Regions from separate parts of the Lacticaseibacillus huelsenbergensis genome, predicted to be linked through region 2. Evidence: predicted binding sites of a transcription regulator. Region 2 holds the regulator's gene; each other region holds the start of a gene.
What was found. Region 2 encodes LexA, which represses DNA repair genes until DNA is damaged. Its sites were predicted from a motif close to CNAACANNTGTTNG; they were not measured.
Positions count from the first base shown of each region.

Region 1: the regulator LexA is predicted to act here: its motif matches at 2,261-2,274, upstream of purD (phosphoribosylamine--glycine ligase).
Region 3: the regulator LexA is predicted to act here: its motif matches at 2,947-2,960, upstream of recA (recombinase RecA).

Region 1 covers NZ_CP120687.1:3,001,390-3,007,140, forward strand. Annotated here, with positions in the region: gene LHUE1_RS13905 (heavy metal translocating P-type ATPase) at 1-154, opposite strand, end outside; gene LHUE1_RS13910 (CopY/TcrY family copper transport repressor) at 144-587, opposite strand; gene purD (phosphoribosylamine--glycine ligase) at 800-2,044, opposite strand; gene purH (bifunctional phosphoribosylaminoimidazolecarboxamide formyltransferase/IMP cyclohydrolase) at 2,472-3,995, opposite strand; gene purN (phosphoribosylglycinamide formyltransferase) at 3,996-4,565, opposite strand; gene purM (phosphoribosylformylglycinamidine cyclo-ligase) at 4,562-5,572, opposite strand; gene purF (amidophosphoribosyltransferase) at 5,569-5,751, opposite strand, start outside.
Region 2 covers NZ_CP120687.1:1,969,552-1,975,302, forward strand. Annotated here, with positions in the region: gene LHUE1_RS08970 (hypothetical protein) at 1-150, opposite strand, end outside; gene LHUE1_RS08975 (AI-2E family transporter) at 143-1,309, opposite strand; gene LHUE1_RS08980 (hypothetical protein) at 1,784-1,978, shown strand; gene lexA (transcriptional repressor LexA) at 2,105-2,731, shown strand; gene LHUE1_RS08990 (hypothetical protein) at 2,829-3,293, opposite strand; gene LHUE1_RS08995 (AEC family transporter) at 3,325-4,272, opposite strand; gene LHUE1_RS09000 (flavin reductase family protein) at 4,294-4,911, opposite strand; gene LHUE1_RS09005 (hypothetical protein) at 5,133-5,751, opposite strand, start outside.
Region 3 covers NZ_CP120687.1:823,609-829,359, reverse strand. Annotated here, with positions in the region: gene LHUE1_RS03730 (fructose-specific PTS transporter subunit EIIC) at 1-597, shown strand, start outside; gene LHUE1_RS03725 (DUF7679 family protein) at 1,203-1,676, shown strand; gene LHUE1_RS03720 (DUF554 domain-containing protein) at 1,753-2,451, opposite strand; gene recA (recombinase RecA) at 3,015-4,208, shown strand; gene LHUE1_RS03710 (aminotransferase-like domain-containing protein) at 4,478-5,683, opposite strand.

The sequences.
Region 1 (5,751 bases), 1.0 Mb from region 2:
GAGCCATGGTTCCTTGGTCCATGGCCATGGTTTCCATACCAGCTTGGTGTCCCATCTGTTCATGGTCCATTGGCATATCCGCCATGTCATCATGTTGCATATTACTGGTTTTTCCAGTCGTTCCGTTTGCATGTTCCATCTTACTATCCTTCATGAACTTCCTCCTTACACCCTTCTGGCAAGCAATTGCAGCTGACCATTGCCGGTGCATCCGGTAACTTGGCTGTCAATGTTTGTTGTAGGTCGTTGATGTCTTGTTTTGATAAAGTCACGTGCGTTATCAAGTGATCCAAGGTCTTGCCTATTTTCATCTGGCATAAATGGCTAAATAACTCAGTCACTGCTGCATCCATGGATGCTTGCTCGCCGACCGTAGCATGGTACAAAAATTCACGACCTTGTTTTTCCGTTACAAGTGCGCCTTTTTTGACTAGGCGACCTAAAAAAGTTTTAGTGGTTGCGACCTTCCAGCCCATTTTATCTGTCAAAATGGCGGCAAGCGTGCTGCTTTTTAAAGGTCCGAGTGTCCAAATAATACGCATGACCTCCCATTCCGATTGGGAGATGTCGACTGTTGGTGTTTCCATAATTGCCTCCGTTTACACTTGTAATCTTTCAACACTTATAATTTACAACTGTAAACGATGATTGTCAATATCAATTTTTTAATTTTATTTGGAAGTGCCTGCGCATACTGAAAAAAGGGACATGCAAATAGGCACCGCGACAAGAAACTGTCACAGTGCCTATTTCGTTAATGCTATTCGCCAAAATCAGGTTTTACCGCTGATTGTTTTCTTCAGGCTTTGACCGCATGGAAACCAATGTCAGTGCGATAATCCAAAACCCCTTGGATACTTTCCATGGCCTTTTTAGCCTTCATAATAGCTTCAGAAAGCGTTGATGCCGCCTCTACAACCGAGAAAATTCGGCCTGAACTGCTAACCCAGCCGTTTTCCGTCTGGTTAACGCCTGCTGGCAACCAGGTGCCAATCGGCCAGTCTTTTGGCACAATCACCGGGACCTGCTTTAATCCTGAACCGGGATAATCCGGATTCACCGCAACAAAGCACGCGTAAGCTTGGCCATTTAACTTCAAATCAGGTTGTTGACCATTCAACAAATCCGTTACCAACTGATAAAAATCATTTTCGATCTGAGGTAACAGCACCTGTGTTTCCGGATCACCAAAGCGCATGTTGTATTCCAGAATTTTAGGACCATCAGCGGTAAAAATCAGGCCGATATACATCACGCCTTGCCCACTGAGGCCGTCCTCCTGCATCCCCGCCAACGTCGTATCAACTAATGCCTCAGCTGCCTTTACTTGGTCGGTAGTAAACTGTGGTAGCGGGCTAATGGCGCCCATGCCACCCGTGTTAGGACCACGATCGGCGGCAAAACGGCGTTTATGATCCTGTGATAAAGGTAAAATCACGCGGTTTTGACCGTTGAAAAGCGCCATTACCGATGCTTCTTCACCGTCAAGGTATTGTTCTAGAAGCACCGTTGCATCTGGGTGCCCCTCATAAAGTCGATCAATCGCATCGTCCAAGGCAGCAGCGTCTTGGGCAATGATGACCCCTTTTCCGGCGGCAAGGCCATCTTTTTTAAGGACGATTGGCAATCCCATTAACGTTGCCTCGGCATGCGCTTCCAGTTCACTATGGACGGTTTTGCTGGCAGCAGTCGGAAGATGGTGGCGGTGCATAAAGTCTTTGGCAAACGTCTTACTGGATTCGAGTTGGGCGAGTTTTTTTGTCACGCCAAAAATTGGCTGATGAGCTTCTTGAAAAGCATCGACAATGCCAGCCGCCAAGGGTACTTCAGGACCGACAAACGTCAAATCAATCTGATGATCCCGGGCAAACTGAATCAGTTCCGGCACTTCGGCTTCTTTTATACCGATTGGCTCAACGCCTAAAAGCGTCATAGCCGGATTACCGGGTGCCACATAGACGTGGTCAACTTGTGGCGACTGGTTGAATTTTAGCGCAAGGGCACTTTCTCTGGCACCGCCGCCAATGACAAGAACCTGTTTCATAAAACCTCCTCGCGCGTATGGGCGCATATTTGTGGGTGATGAGGGTAGTGTTTACGCGTTTGCTGGTGTGGAAATTTCGTGTAAGGGCCTTAAGCATAAATGACCAAAGACCGATACTGCAGCTTTCCGGCGCCAAAACGCGTTCACTGGCGCAGAAACCTACGTGTAAGGACCTTGACCGCAATGGCCCAAGACCAGTACTGCAGCTTTCTGGCGCCAAAACGCGTTCGCCAGCCCAGAAACCTGCGTGTAAGGACCTTGACCGCAATGGCCCAAGACCTGCACTGCAGCTTTCTGGCGCCAAAACGCGTTCGCTGGCGCAGAAGTCTACGTATAAGGACCTTAGGCGTAATGGCCAAGTTCGGGCCATCACGCCTAAGGCCACTTATACTCCGACTTCTAACCGCGCCAGCTCACGCTCTCCGCTCTAATGCCTAAAGTGCCGCACACCCGTTGTTACCATGGCGATGCCGTATTCATCTGCTTTGGCGATGGAGTCTTTGTCGCGGATGCTGCCGCCTGGTTGAATGATGGCTTTGATGTCGTGTTTTGCCGCGTAATCAACGCAATCGTCCATTGGGAAGAAGGCGTCACTGGCCATGACGGCGCCGGCAAAGTTGTCGTTTTGTTGCGCCTCGGTCAATGCCAATTCGACTGACCCGATCCGATTCATTTGACCGGCGCCAATGCCTAACGTCTGATCTGCCTGGGCGACCACAATCGCATTGCTCTTCACGTGTTTAACCACGGTTTGCGCAAACGCCAAGGCTTTTAACTGATCAGCAGTCGGTTGCACCTTGGTCACAACGGTCATGTCCGCAGGGGTTTCCGTCTTATCGTCGCGCGTCTGTACCAGTAGGCCGCCGAAAATCGAAACCGTTTCGGTGCCCAGTTCTTCTGGCACATCGGCCGTATTAATCGTTAACAAGCGCACATTTTTCTTCTTAGCCAAAATCTCGTAGGCATCATCGTCAAAGCCCGGCGCCATGATGATTTCAAGGAATAATTTATGCATTTTTTCGGCAGTCGCCAAGTCTACTTGCCGATTCAGCGCGATAATGCCACCGAAGATCGACATCGGATCTGCCGCATACGCCTTGTCCCATGCAGCTTCGATCGTTTCGCCCAAGCCAATGCCACAAGGATTCATATGTTTAACTGCCACAACAGCCGGCTGCTTGAATTCACGCAACATCGCTAAAGCCGCATCAGCATCCTTGATATTGTTGTACGAAAGCTCTTTGCCGTGCAACTGCTTGGCAGCCGCCAGACTCGTCGGATCAGGATCCGGTTCAACGTAAAACGCCGCTTGCTGATGACTATTTTCCCCGTAGCGCAGGTCTTGGCGCTTGTGGTAAGTCGGTGTGAATTGCTCCGGAAATGGTTCTGGATCTAAGTAATGAACGATTTGGGCATCATAAGCCGCCGTTACTGCAAAAACCTTGGCTGCCAGTTTCTGCCGCAACGCCGCATCATCTTGATCAAGGCCGGTCAAAACTGCTGAATAATCAGCTGGATCAACCACGGCCCAGACACTATCACTATTTTTAGCCGCGGCGCGCAAAGCAGAAGGACCACCGATGTCAATTTGTTCAATAGCTTCGGCCCGGGTCACATCAGCCCGTTTAATGGTTTCGGCAAACGGATACAGATTCACACACACCACGTCAATCGGCTGGATGTCATGATCGGCCAACGCCTGCATATGCTTCGGATCATCGCGGCGTGCCAAGATGCCGGCATGGATTTTAGGATGCAGTGTCTTAACCCGGCCATCAAGCATCTCCGGAAAACCGGTCACATCTTCAACACTGGTCACAGCAACACCTGCTTCAGCCAGTTCACGATGGGTACCGCCAGTTGAAATCAGTTCAAAACCCCGTTCAATCAATCCCTTAGCAAAAGGTACCAAACCGGTTTTATCAGAGACACTTAACAATGCTCGTTTCACTTAAATCGCTCCTTCTTGAATGAGTTTCTTGACAGTTTCCGGAAAAGTGTGATGCTCCTGACGGTGAATGGCGGCTTCCAATTCGGCTAATGTCATGCCGGGCAGTACCCGAACAGGATCCTGGGCAATGATTTCGCCGGTATCAATCCCCGCATCGACATAATGGACGGTCACGCCGGTTACTTTCACGCCATAATCAAAGGCATCCTTAATCCCTTGGCGCCCGGGAAAGCTTGGCAACAGTGCCGGATGCAGGTTGATAATGCGCCGAGGAAATGCATCTAACAAGGTCGGACCGATAATGCGCATGTAGCCAGCCAGAATCAACGCGTCGACTGGCGGAAGCGCCGTCAAAATATGAGCTTCGGCTGCCGCTTTATCGGCATAGTCCTTGAAATTCACGACAATGGTTGGAATCTGATGATGAGCTGCTTTGCGAATCACCGGGGCACGTGCCCGATCACAAACCACCACCACAATACGAAAATTGCTATCCTGCGCCTGCGAAGCCTCAAACAATGCTTCAAAATTGGTTCCGTTCCCTGATGCAAAAACAGCTAATGCTTTCATTCGCCTGCCACCTGCCAGTGAATCTTTTCCGCTGGGTCTGCGACAACTTCGCCGATCACTTTACTGCTTGGCAAGGCTGTCTGTACTGCGGAAACCGATTCCTTAGCGACTACCAAAATCATACCGATGCCAAGATTAAAGGTCATCCGCATCGTGCTTTCACTCAAATGACCGGCATGTTGCAGACGATCAAAAAGTTCCGGCCGTCGCCATGCTTGCGGATCAACGTGGGCACTTAAGCCATCCGGGATCACTCGTGGCAGATTCTCGGTAATCCCGCCGCCGGTAATGTGCGCTGCCGCATGAATCAAACCCTGTTGCATCAGCGGCAACACCTGCTTGACATAGATCCGCGTTGGCCGCATGAGCGCTTGCATCATTTCAGAGCCATCTTCAAGTGTCTGACTGCCTAAATCGGTTTCGGCCAATAATTTCCGCACCAACGAATAGCCATTGCTATGGACACCGGAACTTGGTAAGCCAATTAACACATCACCTGCAGCGACATCCTGCGGCAATCTTTTTGGTGCCGAAACAACGCCAACCGCAAACCCAGCTAAATCATAGTGATGTTGCGGGTACATATCCGGCATCTCAGCGGTCTCGCCACCGATGAGCGCCATCTCGGCCTGTTGGCAACCAAACGCAATGCCGCGAACCACGGATTCCGCCCGCGCAACATCCAAATGATCCACCGCCATATAATCAAGGAAAAATAACGGTTGTGCTCCTGTCGCCAGCAAGTCATTGGCCACCATCGCCACCAAATCAATGCCAACCGTTTCATGCGCATCGCACTGCAAGGCCAACAGCAACTTGGTTCCAACCCCATCCGTGGCGCTGATTAAAGTCGGCTGCGGGACAGACGGCAACCGATATGCCGCCGCAAAGCCACCAACACTAGCTAACACATTTTCATTCGTTGTTTCCTTGGCTAACGCGGCAATTCGTTGCACCGCTTCGTCACCGGCTTTAATATCAACGCCGGCGTCTTTGTAATCTGTCATGCGCTAACCTCCGCAACATTAACTTTGAGTGACGCAACTTCTTTATTCAGGTCGGATTCATAATCGTCAAGCGGCGTCGGATATTTTCCGGTGAAATAAGCCACGCATAACCCGCCATTCGGAGCCGTGGTCGGCAAGCCAACGCTATCCTCCAACCCCTGTGTCGATAAGAAACCAAG
Region 2 (5,751 bases):
GAACCAAAAGCCAAGCAACACCGCCCAAACGAGTTGCGAAACCGCATAACGTGAAGCAAAATTGATTTTATGTTGCCAATACAGATAATAACCGGCGAGTGCAATCAAGACGACATCAAGGCCGATTAGTAAAACATCAAAACTATTCATGAGGGACTCCTTTTTGATCGACATCATCAGTGGGACTGTCAGTTTCGTACAAACCGGAAACCTGCTGGTACCAACTGAAGAATCGGGTCACGACAATTTTCAAAACGGCAAAACCTGGTATGCCAAGGATGACACCGACTAAACCGAAGAGATTGCCGGCCGTGAGCAAGACCACCACGATGGTAATGGGATGCAGCTCGAGCTTGCTGCCCATTACCAGTGGCGAAATAAGTTGCGTTTCAATTAGCCATTCAATGAAGAAAACGACAATGACCGCGAGAATCATTTTTGGCGACGTCAACGCGCCCATGATAAGTGGCGGGATCATTGCCAGTGCCGAACCAAAGTAAGGAATTAGGTTCAATGGGCACGCCAGCAAGCCGAAAATCAAGCCATAACGCAGGCCAATCACCGAATAACCGATCATGAACATAATGGCCACGCACAGCGCAACCGTGATTTGGCCCTGAACATATGAACCGACTTTTTCGTTCATCTCGTGCAGCATTTGTTTGACGGACCCACGTAACTTGGTGGGGATAATGTGCAGCACCATCGGCGTGAACTTGTCGCCGTCTTTAAGCATGAAGAAGAGGATGATCGGGGCTGTCGAAATCGTGATAACAACATTGCCGACAATGCCAATCAGATTTTGCAGCTGCGAAATGGTACCGGTGACGAAAGCGCCTTGCTTGCCGGTGAAGAATGTTTGGACTTCGCTGGCAATGTTGTTCAGGTCATGTTGCGATAAAACATTTTGCTTATCATTCAAGTCATCCAGCCATTTACCGATTTCCGTAAAAATTTGCGGTGCCGAATCGACAATGCTGGTAATCTGGTTACTTACCGCCGGAATGAAGCGCAATAGCCCCCAGACGAGAAGACCGATCAAAACGACGAATAGTAACGCGATCGCCCAGCCGCGATGCAGCCCGGCTTTTTCAAGGCGATTAATGATCGGTACCGTCAAATAGAAGAGAATACCGGCAAAAATAAACGGCGGTGCGATGATACCGAGAAAATCAACCACAGGCTGGAATACCCAAGCAATTTTGGTGAAAACAAAAATAACCAGTAGGGCCAAAAGCAGGTCAATTAAGAAGACCATGAACTTGTTGTTGATGAAGCGGCGGTAGAACCATGAGTCGGTACGTTTCACAGGCGATCCTCCTCTAAGGACGTTAAAGGTTATGACTCGATTTAATCAGCGATGTCATTGGTAACCTTTACAAAAGACGACAAGTCGAGCACGAGATCTGTGGTGAACCAAGAAAAACTTCGACGTACAGTTGTCGTTTTTTACAAGTCAGCTGAGTGCACGTGAGTCATTTTTTCGAAGTTTCTACCCGCCAGACGTCGGATGCTTCTGTATAACAATGATACTAGACTAGCCATGATTTTTCGAGGCTCGGGTTAACTAAAATGGTCAGAAGAAGGTATCGACGCCGTTACAATAAATTTACAAAAACACCGATTTGCCGTTACAAATATTAAAAATGCCTAAATAAGGGCATCAAATGTAAATTTTACATATACAAAAGCTTTACAAATCAAAAAAATCAGGTATGATAAAGTCACAACCAAAACGGTGAGTCAATGTCGGTTTTACCGATACGGAGAGGAGTGACCCCATATGAATTTACTTCGCGGGGCTAAATGGACATTAATAACTCTGACCCTGGTCGCAACATTGCTGTTATTTAGCAACTATGCGACGGCCGGCATCTTGTTGATGGCTCTGGATATTTTCCTAAGCTTCTTCTATGCAGTCATCAAGAGCAGATGTGATCGGCGTCAGATGCATAAGATGCCATTATTGCATAACTAATTTGATGAAATGATCCGCAGCCGTGATGACTGCGGATTTTTTCGTGTAACGACGGCGAAAATGATTGCAAACGTTCGTTCGGTTTGGTATGCTGAGTGTAACAAATGAGAACGGAGCGGTGAGCGGATGCCAACACAAGCGAGTCAAAAACGTTGGAAACAGATTTTACAAACCATCTATGACGCGATCGAGGATCATGGGTATCCACCCACAGTTCGCGAGATCGGCAAGTCAGTTGGCCTTAGTTCGTCCAGCACTGTTGCAGCATACTTAGAGAAGTTGCTAGCCGCTGGATTGATTGCAAAAGACCCATCCAAACCGCGCACGATTGAAGTGACTGCAGCAGGACGTGATTATATCGGCGTTCAGGCAGAGGGCATTCCGATTGTCGGGACTGTTGCGGCCGGGGTGCCGATTACTGCTATCGAGAATATCGATGACTATTTCCCGGTGCCGGATGACCTACCATACTCGGCCGATGAGCTGTTTATGCTTCGGGTTCAAGGCAGTTCCATGATCAAGATCGGGATTCTTGATGGCGATCAGATTATTGTCAAGAAGCAAAACGACGCCGAAAATGGGCAGATTGTCGTGGCAATGACTGAAGAAGACGAAGCCACCGTCAAGCGCTTTTACAAAGAAAAGAACGGTATTCGCCTTCATCCGGAAAATGATGATATGGAAGACATGTTTTTTCCGGATGTGACGATTCTCGGCATTGTTGTGAGTTTGTATCGTCCTGCGCTTGTATAAGTGCTACTAATAAAGCCAGCTAAAAAAGCATTTGCCGCACACATTCAATTGAGTGTGCGTGGCAAATGCTTTTTTGTTGAGGTGACAGTTTCTACCATCAAGGACGGTTAAGCTGATCAAGATCGTCTTTTGGTACCTTTTTGTAAAATGGGCCATCCGGAAGCTGTTTCAGTAATCCCTTTTTAGTAAGTTGGAATTGAACCGTGTTGCTGGCGGCCTGTGGTTGGGCTTTGCCGGTGAAGGTGAAGATTCGCCCTTTTAAAGTCAGTTGGGCCGCAAAAATACCCTGATCCGTACTTTCAAAATCGCCGTCTTGGTTCGACAGCGTTTCGAGGTAATAGCCACTGGTTGACGACAACACGCGAATCGCTTTCTTTTGATCATCCTGTTGGACAAATGCGTGACCGACCAAGGTGGACAAGGTTGCTTTAGGCACGGCCTTTTTTGCCTTTTTCCGGGATTTTACCGGCTTTGATGCCTGTTCACTGGTGGCTGATCGAGTTGATGATGATTTGGCAGTCGGCGTGCCTTGAGAACAACCACTGAGGATAAGTAATAACATGAGCCAAACTAATTTTTTCAATGGCGGTCTCCTAGTGAATGAATTGAATGCAGGTCATGACGATGGGGATGACGATCATGGAGAGAAGTGTGGTTTCCGTGACCATGATCGCAGCATAGTCAGCGTCGGCGTCATAAAGTTTGGCAACCACCGGCGCATTGGTCATGACCGGCATGCAGGATTGCAGAATGAAGATTTGTTTCATTAGCGTCGGAACCGGGGCAAAGGCGACCAGTGCTGTCATCAACAGTGGGGCGAAAAGAAAGCGGCCGCTGAAGATACCGAGTGCTTCCTTGCTGAGGCGCAGTTGGCTCCACCCGGCTTCGTGTAAGGCAATGCCGATAAAGAACATGGAGCCCGGAACCGTCAAATCGCCGATATAAGTCAGATCGGACATCAAAAAAGTCGGCAACTTGATATTCAGTAAAACCAACACAATTCCCAACATGAACCCCAGTAAAGGCGGGGAGAAAACCTTCCCCAAAGCCTTTTTAAGATTAAAGCGGGCTGGTTTGGGGCCGTCGCCTTGAATAAGGTAGACTCCGATGGTCCAAAAAATTGTCGTGTTGGCCATGTAATAGACCAAGACATAAGGCAAACTGCGAGGACCGAATAAGGCCAGGTTAACCGGCAGGCCGATAAAGACCGTGTTGGAGTTGAAAAACATGGACTTAAATGTGCCTTTTCGCGACTTTGGAACTTTTAACAGGTAACACACCAAAAAGGACAACGCGAAAAGCATCATCATGGACAAGACCGGAAACAACAAGTTTGGGAGTAACCGCAGCAGCATGCCGGCCGTGAACTTCGATGCGATGGTCACGATCATATAAGCAGGCAAGGCAACTTGGGTGACAACTTTGGCAATGACTTTACTCGAATGGTTATTAAACCAGCCGCGAGCGGTCAGAAAATAGCCGAGAATGATCAAAATGAGAATTTCCAAAACCCCAAAGACGCTTGAGATAAATGCGGTCAAATATCAACACTTCCTTATAAATTATTTTGGCCGCCGTAACGTAAAAGTTTGACCAAGTTCGGCATAAGTAGGACCGGCGAGGCGAGCTACCGGTGCTAAAGCGGCAGGATTAATGTGTAAGCTTGGCAAATCGAGCACCGTATCGGCAAAGTGGAACTGCCGAACTTCCAGAATAAAGAGATCGGTGATGATCACCCCGGCACGATCACGAATCGGTACATATTGGTAAAGTTGCGTTTCAAAGCGAATACGCGCGGATTGCAGCCCGGGTACCTGAATCTCGGTACTGGCCACTAACGGCAGATCAATTAAGTTCAATTCACTTTGATCAGGGGTTAATCGGGCAGCGGTTTGATTCATCGCTTTGGTGAGATCAACGCTGACCATGTGGACGACCGCTTCATGGCGAGCCAAAAGATTCACCGCCGTGTCTTTTCGTTGCCCGCCATCACGCAAAATGGACACGGATAACAATGGTAACTGATTGGAGATGCCGGTTGTAAATGAAAATGGCGCCAGGTTGATGATGCCGGCCGTGCTCTGCGTCGTGATCCACGCGATGGGGCGGGGAATGATGCTGCCAGACAGCAGTTTGTATTGCTCGCGAGGTGATAGCTTATTGGCAGATAAGTTGATCATAATAGCCTCCGGTGGCTGTTGAATAAGAATCATGAAAATGCTGGGGGACCTAAAAGACACGCCATGACTGCAAGTTTAGCGCAGGCGCGGGGTGGCGTCAAAAGGGGTGTGCCTTGCCTCGTTAAATGACCATGAGTTGTTGACGAAAAAAAGCAGTGCTAGAGATGATGGTGATCTCAAACACTGCTTAAATTGATCGTCTGAAACAAATTGTAATTCTGTTAGTGATTGCTATTGGCGGAAGGAGTGCTAGACGGTGGCGTAGAAGAAGGCGTTTGGCTGTTGTCTGGCACATTGTTCTGGGTTGACTGGCCATTACCACCACCGTTGTTGGTTGATGTACCAGTGCTTCCGTTCGAATGATTGCCTGCAGTACCACCAGCTTGTCCGGTATTATTGCTTTGGCTGTGTTCACTTTCCACACTTGGCGCAGCAGAAGGCGTTGGCGCCACCGAAACCTGCGAAGAAGTAGGCTCGCTGCTATATTGCGATTCTTCACTATATGAATAGTTACTCGTCGCTGAGCTTGACTCAGAACTTGAAGCGGTCTGTTTCGTCTTGAAATCATCAAGGCTGAGAAGCTTTTTCTTTGAGCGTTGCAACGGCAGGCTGGTTGTTAGGTAACGATAATTGTGCGGTGTTTTGCCCTTTAAAGTAATCGTGTTATTGAGTTCTTTCTTTAAGGCCGTGGTGTAATCATGAACAGTGCCAGTTGCCCCTTCTGAGGCATATTCAACCGTTGTTGTCGGCTGATTGTGCTTGTAAGTTTTCGCGCTGGCATACGTATAAACATTGGCGTGCTCCGAGCTGAGCGTTAACTTGCCTTTTTTCTGTTTGACA
Region 3 (5,751 bases), 1.1 Mb from region 2:
CGCTCTGCTAGAAAACGCGGCGTGAAAACCGGTGTTGTTGAAGCGGCTTTAGCAGCAGAAGGCACTGCAGATGATGCGACAGCGGCACCGGTGAAGGTTGACCCGGCACGCAACCAGCCGGCACCGGTCGATGATCAGGCTGACCAGACTTTTGACCCGAGTGACATTTTGAGTAAGGAAAATATCGAAGTTGACGTACCTGCGAAAACGCGTGACGATGTTTTACACTATTTGGCGGACATGGCGGTTAAGAATGGCCTTGCTACGGATGCCGATGCCATTTTCAAAAAGTATGTTGCGCGGGAAGAGGAAGGTTCGACTGGGATGGAAAAAGGCATCGCCATTCCGCATGCACAGGATGCCACGATTAAGCAGTCGGCAATGCTGGTGTTGCATTTGGCACAGCCGGTTGATTGGAAGACTTTTGATGGTAAACCGGTGACAGCCGTGATTTCGTTTTTGATTCCGGAGCATGATAGCGGTAGTCATTTGAAGTATTTGTCGAATACGGCGAAGTTGCTGACGCATGAGGACTTTGTCAAGGCGTTTCAGGCGGCGCGGACGCCGGATGCTTTGTATGCGTTGTTTAAGCGGTAGGGTGTTTGTTGGTGGAGAAGTCTCCCGATGTTGCGGGAGACTTTTTTGCGTTGGAGGATGTTCTATCTGAGGCAAATGTGAGGGGCGGGCTTTCGTTTTCTATAACGCGTTCGCCAGCCCAGAAACCTGCACATAAGGACCTCGAGCCTGAATGGCCAAAGCCCAGCCATTCAGGCTCGAGGCCACTTATGCTCCGGTTTCTAACCGGGCTGGCTCACGCTCACACAAAAAAAGCAGACCGCTGGGTGGGCGGTCTGCTGGGGGTGTCTGATCGTTTGGGGGACGATCGACGATTTCTACTTTGGAGGAGTAAAAATGAAAAAGTTGGGTTGGGGTTTGTAGGAATGAGTGGGTGGCTCATTTCTATGTTTCTTATACTACCGACAGTGTGTGAATGAAATGTGAAGGCAAATGCAATATTCTATTATATCTTTGTGGTGATTGTGTTCGCATTTGAATTTGCCCCTTGCGTTGACGGGCTGGTTAGTTCGGCAACAAGTTAATTAACGGAACAAACGTTATTTATGCAAATCCGAACATTTCGTGTTAAACTTTTTCCAGCAGGACAAGTCGCCTTTAGGGGCCAAGGTAAGTGGGGTGGTAACATGAAGAAGCAACATATCGTTGTACGGGTCCGCCGTCCGGATGGGTTGGTTTTGGACTTCCGGTTACCCAAAGATGTTACGCATGCAATTAAGGTAAGTCCGCAAACTGACTGGTTTGAGCGTCTGCGCGGTGGACTGATTGTCGCACCAATGGCGCCATACGTCGGTAAAGGGCATACCGCGTTTTTCATCGGCCGGATTGAACGGGTTTATTATTCAGGACGACAGTTAAAACGCTTTACGCGGAGCCAATTTCTGCTGCCGGATGTTTGGCGTGAGCAGGATTTACTTGAGAGCTTCACGTTTTTGCGGCATGATCATGCATGGCTGAATCGTCTCTACATTAAAGACGATCTGCGCTATTGGTATCACGATGCGAACTCACGTGTTTTAGCCAAAATCCGTGACTGGCATTGTAAGGTGGTTTATCGGCGTTTTCAAAGCGGCCGGCAAGGATTGATTCCTAATTTCTGATCGGAGCCGCAAAAAAGTAATAGGTAACGGACTATTAAAAAGCAGGTCAAGGCGGCCTGCTTTTTAGATACCTAATTTATAAAAAGTACTGACCAGTCAGAATTGCCAGGAGAACGAGCAACCCTGGCAAGAGATTGGAGATCCGAATCTTGGTGATGTCCATGAGGTTCAAGCCGATACCTAGAATCATCAAACCGCCGATCGCGCCGATTTCGCGCAAGGACGTCGCCAGTAAGGTTTTGGGGATGAATTGGACTAAAAAACTGGCTAACAACGTGATGGTACCTTGATACAGGACAACCGGAATGGCGGAAAACATAACACCGACGCCAAGTGAAGCGGTCATCATGATGGCCATGAATCCATCCATGACCGCTTTTGTGTAAAGTGTGGCGTTATCACCGGAAACGCCGGCTTGAATCGCGCCCAGAATGCTCATGGCACCAATGACGGCAATTAAAGTAGCCGTGACGAAACCTTCTGCAAAGTGGCTGTTGCCTTTTGCAAAGCGCTCCTGCAGCTTGAGGCCAAGATGATTCATGCCGTCTTCAATATGCAGCCATTCACCCAGCAGACCGCCAAGACACAGGCTAATGATGATGACAATGAAGCTCTTGGTCTGCAACGCCATCTGAATGCCTAGCGCAAACGTGCCAAGTCCCAGACTTTTGGTAATCGTATCCTTGGCGTTGTCGCTAATATTGTGCAAAACCAGCCCGAGTAGACCGCCACCGATAATGGTTAAGCCGTTGACAATGGAACCCATGAACATCATTGTTTTCTCCACCTTGTGTGTATGATTGCCATCACTGACCGAACCATCATAGCATGTTTTCAGCAGAGCGTGAGCTGGGCCGCTTAGAAACCGGAGTGTAAGCGGCCTCGGGCGTGATGGCCGGGCTTTGGCCATTGCGCCCGAGGTCCTTACACGCAGGTTTCTGGCCCAGCGAACGCGTTTCAACAGAGCGTGAGCAGGCCCGGTTAGAAACCGGAGCATAAGTGGCCCCGAACCTAAATGGCTGGGCTTTGGCCATTTAGGTTCGAGGTCCTTATGCGTAGGTTTCTGGGCCTGCGAGCGCGTTTCAGAGACGCAGCAGAGAACTTGTGTTTAGAGGTCCTTACACGCAGACTCCTGCCCCAGCAAACACGTTTCAACCCATCAATAACAGCAGATTTTTCCCAATCGCCCGGATGCTTCAGGTAAAATAGAAGGGAAACCAATTTGGCACGCAGAAAAATCCGTTTTGTTGAATGAAAAGCTTGCAAAAAACAAACGCATGTTCGATAATGTAACTAGTGTATTTTAAGCGCTGTGTGCGCGTAATTAAGGAGACAAATATGGCGAAGAAAACGACCACAAAGAATGCGAATACAAAATCTGATACCACAGATCGCGAAACCGAATTAGAAAAGGCGCTGCAGAAAATCAAGAAGGCGTTTGGTGAAGGCGCCGTGATGAAGATGGGTGATCGGCCGGAACTGAAGGTTGATGTTGTTTCGACCGGCATTCTTTCACTGGACTTGGCGCTTGGTGTCGGCGGGTTGCCACGCGGCCGGATTGTGGAAATCTATGGTCCTGAAAGTACCGGGAAAACCACAATTGCGTTACAGACGATCGCAGAGTTGCAAAAGTCCGGCGGCAAGGCAGCTTATATTGATGCCGAAAACGCGATGGATCCAAAATATGCGGCTGAACTTGGGGTCAACATTGATGATCTTCTGTTATCCCAGCCAAACTCGGGCGAACAGGGATTGGAAATTGCCGAAATGCTGATCGAATCTGCCGCCGTGGATATTGTCGTGATTGACTCCGTTGCCGCTTTGGTTCCCAAGGCTGAAATCGAAGGCGCCATTGGTGACAGTCATGTCGGCTTACAAGCGCGGTTAATGTCGCAAGCGCTGCGTAAAATGGCTGGATCGATCAACAATACCAATACATTGGTGATCTTTATCAATCAGTTGCGGGAAAAAGTCGGCGTGATGTTTGGCAATCCGGAAGTTACGCCGGGCGGACGCGCTTTGAAGTTCTATGCCTCGGTTCGTATTGAGGTTAAAAAAGGCCAGCAAGTCAAGGATGGCAAAGATGTGATCGGTTTTGCCAGCAAGCTGAAGGTTACCAAGAACAAGGTGGCGCCACCATTTAAGACGGTTGAAACAACGATGTCATTTGGTCATGGGATTGAGCACAACACCGACATGATCAACTTAGTGACGGAAAAAGACAGTAAATTTGACGTCATTACGAAATCAGGATCCTGGTACAACTATGGCAAAGAGCGTTTGGGCCAAGGGCTCGTGAACGCCTCCCATTATCTTGATGAACATCCGGAAATTTCTAAGGAAATCGAAGCCAAAATCCGTGAACAGGCTGCACCTAAGAAGCCTGAAGAAACGGACGACGACAAGAAGGACGCTAAAAAAGACGTCAAGTCAACCGACGAAGACAAGACTGAAAAGCCAGCTGAGACCGATGAAAAGCAGGATGACAAGAAAGACGATCCATCAAGCTTTGGCGTTGACCGGTTAGTTTAAGTATCACGTTGATTAGTTTCGAAAAGTTATAGGTCCACAACAAAAGGCTCGCTGCCAAACGCAGCGAGCCTTTTTTGGGGTGATGATCGGATGGGGGCCAATCATCTTTTTCTTTGGAGGAGAAAAATGAAAATTAGGTTGGGGTTTAGGAATGAGTGGGTGGCTCATTTCTATGGTGCCAATACTACTGGCAAAGTATGACGAAAATGTGATGGTTACTTTGTCATTTTGTAAAGTTTACCGCCTAAGCAACACGATTCGTCAGGTGACTAAGCCTGTTCGGCAACCAGAGTAGGTTGGTGCAATGCCATTTTCAAAGCATCGCCTAATGCCTTGATACCGGTGTCAATTTGATCCAAGGTCGGGCCGGTGAAGTTGAGCCGGGCGCCGTTGACTTGCGCGGAGGTCGCATATAGATTGGCCGATGGCACATAGGAGATGTTGTTTTCCGGCAATAGATGCTGCTTCATGAAGGCACCCATGTCAAAACCGGCGGGCATGGTGAGCCATAGGAAGAAGCCGCCATCAGGATTATTGAAATGGGCTTCAGCCGGCATGTAGCGGGTCATGGCGTCAACCATCGCGTCTTTCTTCTCACGGTAACGATCCTGAATCTGCTTGATGTGCGCGTCCAGATCGTTTTCTTCCATGTAGTCGTTGATCCCGTGCATCGTTAAGTTGCTGGATTCTAGGTCGCTGCCGCCTTTTAATGCGATCAGCTCTTTCAAAAGCTCCGGTGCAGCAACTAACCAGCCCATTCGCAAACTAGGTGAGAGGATCTTGCTGAAGCTGCCGAGATAGATGACCCGGCCTTCTGTATCCATGGATTTGATGGTTGGCAGTGGCTTGCCATCATAGCGAAGATCACGGTAAGGATTGTCTTCGAGGATCATCACATCGTATTGATTGGCAAGGCGAATCATGGCCTTCCGCTTGGCAAGCGACATTACGATGCCAGTTGGATTTTGAAAATCCGGTACCGTGTAGATGAACTTGACGGAGCGGCTCATCAAAACTCGTTGCAGAGCATTGATGTCAATGCCGTCGTCCTGCATCGGCACTTCGTAGTAAGTTGGCTGATAAGCATTAAACGCAGCCAAGGCGCCTAAGTAGGTTGGGGCTTCAACCACCAGACCGTCGCCAGGATCAAGCATTAACCGCGCGACCAGATCGATGCCTTGCTGGGCACCTTGCGTCATCATGATATCGGCAGCACGGGTCGGCATACCGGTGGCTCGCAGCCGCGCCGCAATCTTTTCCCGTAATGGCAGGTAACCTTGCGTGCTGGCGTATTGCAACAATTCGGTATCGCCGCTGGTAAAACTGTGCTTAAAAGCGCGGTTGAGCTGCTGAGTCGGGAACAGGCTGCGATCCGGATAACCGCCGGCAAAGGAAATCACATTCGGGCCGGAAGCCGCGAACAGATCCTCTAAGCCTGATTTACCGGTTTTTTGTGTACGTTTTGCGAATTTCATGATGAAAATCCCCCTTTGGTATCGATGCAAGAAGCGGCGCGATACCTTCGTCGCGCTGGTTCAAAAAT